3 regions of the Pelagibaculum spongiae genome follow, and region 2 is predicted to be linked to each of the others. Evidence: predicted binding sites of a transcription regulator. Region 2 holds the regulator's gene; each other region holds the start of a gene.
What was found. The regulator sigma-54, encoded in region 2, starts transcription at its own class of promoters, with help from an activator protein. The targets are predictions, from matches to a motif close to TGGCACNNNNNTTGCTNT.
Positions count from the first base shown of each region.

Region 1 (2,275 bases), on a different contig from region 2:
TATCAACAGCAATATCAATTTAAATTAAAAATCCAGTTAAAAGATATCGTTAGTCACTTATTAATTACCGTTCAACAAGTGCTTTATCAGAAACAATAATTCCATTTAAATCGGCATAAATATAGTTTCCTGGTATAACAGTAACACCAGAAAATTGAAGTGGAATATTAATATCACCCAAACCTCTTTTATCGGTTTTCATTGGATGGCTGCCTAAAGCCTGTACACCAATATTGAGTGTTTTAAGAATTTCTACATCGCGAACACAGCCATAAATAATAATGCCAGCCCAACCATTATTTTGTGCTTTTTCTGCCAGCATGTCGCCAAGGCAAGCGCGTCGCATTGAACCGCCGGCATCAACCACCATTACTTTTCCGGTTCCGTCGGTATCGACCAGCTGCTTTACCTTGGAATTATCTTCAAAACATTTCACTGTCACCACTTCGCCACAAAAGCTTTCATTACCACCAAAGCTTTTATAAACCGGATCTAAAACAGAAACTTGTTTAGGGAATTGATCACACAGATCAGGAGTAGAAAGATTGCTCATTATTATGTTTCCTGAGTTTATTTGAATTAATTTTTCAGAATGCTAACCGGAGTCTGGTGTTTTTCAAAATATTGAACGGAATAGTCGAGAGTTAAAGATCTATGTTCTGCCTGTCGTCGCACTAGCATCCATGCTTCCTTGCGATATACATTCCTTCCCTGGAAATATTCGCACCAGCATCCATGCTTCCTTGCGATATACATTCCTTCCCTGGAAATATTCGCACCAGCATCCATGCTTCCTTGCGATATACATTCCTTCCCTGGAAATAAAAAATCCGCCGAGGTGAGTCGGCGGATTTGGGCCAGAAGCAACATGTGCTATCTGTTAAAACTGGTGAGCAAGCTTGTTCGCTGCTGTTGGATAGAACTATAGAGATCTAAACAAAACAAAACCCTGACCTATGCACGGTTGCTGCGGTACTGAGTCGCAAAAGCAAAACCTTTGCTGGGAAGCGACTTCCCAAAGACCTTAACGTTGATTTGGTTAAGATCTTTTTATAGCGAAGCAGCAAACGGCGGCGATTATGAACCGGTTTTTCAGCCATCTCTAGCTTTTTTGATGTAAGCACCATTTCAGTTCAAAACAGCGCACCAACAGATCGCTATAACCGTGCACTCTGCTCAGGATTGGCACACTTTCTGCTAACAATATTGCAAAAGGTCAGACAAATTTATCGCCGGCTTCGACGCCGCCCGCCGATTGAGAGTTTTGCATAGGCAACTCTTGCCAAGCGAGCAATAAAGGTGCAATAAACTACATATGCGCACCAATAAGAAGCACTAATTCTAATAATAAACGGCGATCAAACTTCTGTTTTGAAAAGCTAACTAACAAATAAGTGGTGTCCCATGGAAATGAGCAGCAGCGATACGCTCTTTGTGCTGTTAGGCGCAATTCTGGTTCTGGCAATGCATGCTGGATTTGCATTTTTAGAAGTTGGAACGGTTCGAGATAAAAACCAGGTTAATGCGCTGGTTAAAATCATGGTCGATTTTGCTGTCTCGGCGGTTGCTTACTTCTTTGTGGGTTATTCGGTTGCCTATGGCGTCGATTTCTTTCGTAGTGCCGAGCAACTCGCTAGCTTAAATGGCTACGAATTGGTCAAATTTTTCTTCCTAATGACCTTTGCCGCTGCAATACCGGCCATTGTTTCTGGTGGCATTGCTGAACGTGCTCGCTTCTATCCACAATTAGTGGCCACTGCTGTATTAGTCGGCCTAATTTATCCATTCTTTGAGGGCATTGCTTGGAATGGCAACTTTGGTTTTCAAGGCTGGCTAGAAGCTACTTTTGGCGCGGCATTCCATGACTTTGCTGGCTCAATAGTGGTGCATGCGATGGGTGGCTGGATCGCACTGGGTGCTGTAGTCATGCTTGGCGCACGCAAAGGCCGCTATACCAAAAAAGGCAAGCTAGTCGCCTTTCCACCTTCAAACATTCCTTTTCTGGCACTCGGTGCTTGGATCTTAACCGTTGGCTGGTTTGGTTTTAATGTGATGTCAGCACAGAAGGTCGGCGATATTTCCGGGCTAGTTGCAGTCAATACCATGATGGCCATGGTCGGCGGTATATTGGCATCATTAATTGTCGGTAAAAATGACCCTGGCTTTATTCATAACGGCCCTTTAGCTGGCTTAGTAGCCGTGTGTGCTGGTTCTGATTTAATGCATCCAATGGGTGCCTTGGTTGTTGGTGCGATTGCCGGTGCATTATTTGTGG
Region 1 is NZ_QDDL01000006.1:73,563-75,837, reverse strand. It holds gene rraA (ribonuclease E activity regulator RraA) at 65-553, opposite strand; gene DC094_RS14510 (ammonium transporter) at 1,411-2,275, shown strand, end outside.
Region 1: the regulator sigma-54 is predicted to act here: its motif matches at 1,184-1,201, upstream of DC094_RS14510 (ammonium transporter).

Region 2 (2,275 bases):
TTATGCTTGATTATCTGACGATCAAGCTTATCGGTCATCGAATCTATCGCACGGTACATGTCATCTGATTCGCAGTTGGCAACTAGTTGAGCGCCTTCTACGTTCATTTGAATTTCAGCCGTATGGCGACCTTTTTCAACGTTCAAGACAACATGTGTGTTACTGATCTTGGATCCGTGGCGGCGGATTCTATCAAGTTTTTCCTCAATGTGTTCGCGCAACGCGGGAGTAACTTCCAAATGGTGCCCTGTGATGTTCAGTTGCATAGCTTCTGCTCCTGTTCAGATTAATTGTTTTCTTTCATTGGAGGGTGGTATCGATAAAGATTCCCGATATTTAGCGATAGTGCGTCGGGCAACTTTGATACCTTGTTCTTTTAATAGCTCGGCAATTTTGTTATCGCTCAGTGGTTTTTTGGCATCTTCTGCAGCAACCAGCTTTTTAATCAAGGCACGAATCGCAGTAGAAGAGCACTCGCCACCACTGGTGGTATTAACATGGCTTGAGAAGAAATATTTTAGTTCGTAAATCCCGCGAGGGGTATGCATAAATTTTTGAGTAGTGACTCGAGAGATGGTTGATTCATGCATTCCTACCGATTCTGCGATGTCGTGCAACACTAATGGTTTCATTGCTTCATCGCCATATTCTAGAAAACCTTGTTGGTGTTGAACAATGTCGGTAGCCACTTTGAGTAGTGTCTCATTGCGGCTTTCAAGGCTTTTTAAGAACCAGCGGGCTTCTTGTAAATTATCTTTTAAAAATGAATTGTCGCGGCTGTTATCGGCGCGACGAATCAAAGAGGCATAGCCATCGTTGATTCGAATTTTTGGTGCCGTATCCGGATTTAATTCTACCATCCAGCGGTTATTGCACTTGCTGACAAAAACATCAGGCACCACATAGCTGGTGTTATTCGTCGCGATATTGCCACCCGGTCTTGGGTCTAACCCTTGAATTAATTCCAACGCCAGTTTGAGTTGTGGCTCTTTGATACGAGCTAGCCGCATTAATTGACGATAATCCCGGCTGCCGAGTAATTTCATGTAGCGGTCAACAATATTGATCGCATCGGCGCGTGAAGGGATAGTTGAATCGAGCCGTTTTAACTGGACCATCAAGCAATCGCGCAAATCGATAGAAGCACAGCCAATCGGATCAAATTGTTGGATACGATGGCGAATCACTTCAATCTCATCCAAGTTCAGCAATTCTAATTCATCTGCAGGGAGCAGCTCTTTCAATTGTTGATTGACCGTATCGAGAATCTCTTGGCAGCTGGTCTGCAGATAACCTTGCTCATCAATTGACTCAATGATTGCTTCGGCAATCAATTCATCTTTAGGATTGAAATGGGCGACCGAACTTTGCCATGACAAATGTTTTTGTAGATCTTCATCGGCAGCGGCATTGCTTTCAAAGTCGCTATTGTCTTGGGCGGAAGAGCGAGAAAGGCCAGAGCTAGAAGGTGATGAGCTTTGGTAGATATCATCCCATTGGGTGTCGACCGGCAAATCTGGTTGAATTTCTGTGGCAGCGCTCAAATCAACCGAGTTATCAATGGCGCTCTCAGATTCATTTTTTTGCGCGGTTTCGGCAGCGTCTGCTTCAGCATTGACCGATGGTTCAGCATCATTTTCGGTCAGCTCCAACATTGGGTTGCTGTCGAGATTCTGCTGAATTTCACTTTGTAGGTCGAGTGAAGATAACTGAAGAAGGCGAATCGCCTGCTGCAGCTGGGGCGTCATATTGAGGCTTTGGCCGACGCGAAGTTGTAGCATAGGTTTCATGCTGATCCCGCATAAACTGCAATGACTGAAAGTTACCTTTTTCGGTGCGTTTCAGCAAGCTTGCACGTTAGTCATTTTTATGATTCAGGCATTGAAATATAAGGTTTTCAAAGCACTGTGTCATGAAAATTGCATATAGTAAGAAATGGGGTTGCTTTTAGCGGAATACACAGTTGATGCAGCAAAAAACAACGATTATCAGATGATCAATAATCTACTGGTTGGATGCTGCCCCGACGGTATCGATGATCATGGTTAGATCGCAGCTATTAAAGACTGAAATCATCACCGAGATAGACTTGTCGAACTTGAGGGTTTTGCATTAGCGTTTCTGCATCACCTTCGGCAATTACATGGCCGTTGCTAACGATATAAGTATGTTCACATACCGACAAGGTTTCACGAACACCGTGGTCGGTAATTAATACCCCAAGGCCGCGGTCGCGTAATTGTTGAATGATCTTTCGAATGTCATTGACCGAAAT
Region 2 is NZ_QDDL01000001.1:578,716-580,990, reverse strand. It holds gene hpf (ribosome hibernation-promoting factor, HPF/YfiA family) at 1-266, opposite strand, end outside; gene DC094_RS02555 (RNA polymerase factor sigma-54) at 282-1,790, opposite strand; gene lptB (LPS export ABC transporter ATP-binding protein) at 2,060-2,275, opposite strand, start outside.

Region 3 (2,275 bases), on a different contig from region 2:
GAGGGCGTAATAATTAAACCATCAGCCTGCTGACCAGCCGCAGCATTGCGATTATGCGTCACAATCGCATGGGAAATGACAGGTGTTGGTGTAAAGCCACCTTCTTTTTGGTAGTAACAAGTTACCTGATTGGCTGCCAGCACCTCGATAGCTGTTTGCTGTGCATACTCAGAAGCAGCATGAGTATCCATCCCCAGAAACAACGGGCCACCGATCTTATTTGCCGCTCGGTACTCACAAACCGCCTGAACAATCGCTAAAATATGTGCCTGGTTAAAGCTGCTATAAAGCGGGTTTCCTCGATGGCCAGAGGTTCCGAAATTGACCAAATGCTCAGGATTATCAGCATGAACTGCTTTGCTAGAGTATGCGGCTTTCAGTGCATTAACATCGATCAAATCTTCTGGCTGTGCAGGAAGCCCAGCTCTTGGGTGAGTCATACATATACTCCAGTAAGCAATTCAATATATCGCCCCTCAATCGCCGAAGCCGAGGCAAATGCCAAGCAATGCAGTACTCAACCACCAAGCGGTTCGATCACATTCTGGCTGGCAGCACTAGTAGATACTGCAAAAAAACATATTATGATGTTATGCCTTTATTACTGCAATGACCCACATTCAAGTAAGCAAGTACCCTGATACTGGCGTACCTAACAAGCCCTGAGCACCTGTTAAGATAAAACAATCGGTGCGCACTTCGTGTTTACTTATCGCGACACCTCTGAAGTTAATTATTAAATATCACAGTTTTAATAATTTACTTATGGTGCCCACCGCAATCACAACCACAATTTTCACTGGCATCTTTAATCGGTAACACCCCGGCTGCAATGGCACGTGCCGCTTGCTCAGGGTCTTGTAAAGTTGTCGCTACTGCTTGAATATTTCGCTTGGCCATTTTATTAACAAAGCCTTTTCCCATGCCACCGGCAATCAGCATATCAACCTGGTCTAACGGGTGTGCAGAATCATGAGAAAAACCATGAAATGCTTGCTCTTTAGATAATTCCAGCAATTGTTGGCCAACAATTGCCTTATTTTCAATATCAAACAGCCAGAACTTTCGACAACGTCCGGCATGGTCGGTAATACTTTTTTTGTTCTGACTGGCAATTGCAATTTTCATTTCGCGCTCCTTTAATTCTCATTTAACTCGTAACTAAACGTCGAATTAAATGAGAATAAAAAATACCTCTTTAAGAAACCTTAAAGTTTTAAAGTTTCATTAATTGAATCTGAGTTCAATAAGCAAATGCTAATCAATCTCAAGTCGATTCACTATGAGGTGGCGCAAATTCTAAGTAATATAAAAAGAATAAATTGTGCAAGAAAACCTAACTAAAAACAGGTTGTTCTCACTATTTGCTTTTGCTTTTTCTTGCGGCTTTAAGCGGCAAAGTATCTGACAGATAACACTGTGCAGCGATTCTTGGACCCGTTAACGAAGTCGCTAATGCTTTAATTTCACGCTTGGCCATTTTGGCAACAAAGCCTTCACCAACACCTGAAGCAATTAATACTGAAACACCATCCAAAGGATGAGGTTGGTCCTGCTCAGCAACACTTAACAGTTGATCTTCAGTTAACTCAATGATCTTTTCTGACATGATTTTTCTGTTTTCAACGGTGAAAACAATAAATTTTGGGCATCGACCTGGCTGGCCAGTAACGATTTGTCCATTGAGACTAGAGATTGCAATTTTCACTTTATTCGCCTTGATGAGATTTAATGTTAAATAACTTTATAAAAAGTCAGCATACATTCCATCCTTGGAAATATTCGAACCAGCATCCTGCTTCCTTCGATATACATTCCATCCTTGGAAATATCCGCACCAGCATCCATGCTTCTTTGCGGCATACATTCCATCCTTGGAAATATTCGAACCAGCATCCTGCTTCCTTCGATATACATTCCATCCTTGGAAATATCCGCACCAGCATCCATGCTTCTTTGCGGTATACATTCCATCCTTGGAAATAAAAACGCCACCCGATTCAGGTGGCGATTTATATGACATTTTGAAAAATTAAGCTTCGATATCAATCAGCTCAACATCAAAAATCAGTGTTTCGTATGGGCCAATGGCTCCACCAGCACCCTGAGCGCCATACGCCAGGTTGTGCGGTACATACAAACGCCACTTAGAACCAACAGGCATTAATTGCAGCGCTTCAGTCCAACCGGCAATAACGCGGTTAACTGGGAAGGTCGCTGGCTCACCACGTTCAACTGAGCTGTCAAATACCTGACCATTCAGTAAAGAACCATG
Region 3 is NZ_QDDL01000002.1:72,901-75,175, forward strand. It holds gene pgm (phosphoglucomutase (alpha-D-glucose-1,6-bisphosphate-dependent)) at 1-440, opposite strand, end outside; gene DC094_RS06335 (NifB/NifX family molybdenum-iron cluster-binding protein) at 760-1,128, opposite strand; gene DC094_RS06340 (NifB/NifX family molybdenum-iron cluster-binding protein) at 1,361-1,708, opposite strand; gene DC094_RS06345 (hypothetical protein) at 1,735-1,950, opposite strand; gene bamJ (BamJ family beta-barrel-assembly machinery protein) at 2,033-2,275, opposite strand, start outside.
Region 3: the regulator sigma-54 is predicted to act here: its motif matches at 1,313-1,330, upstream of DC094_RS06335 (NifB/NifX family molybdenum-iron cluster-binding protein).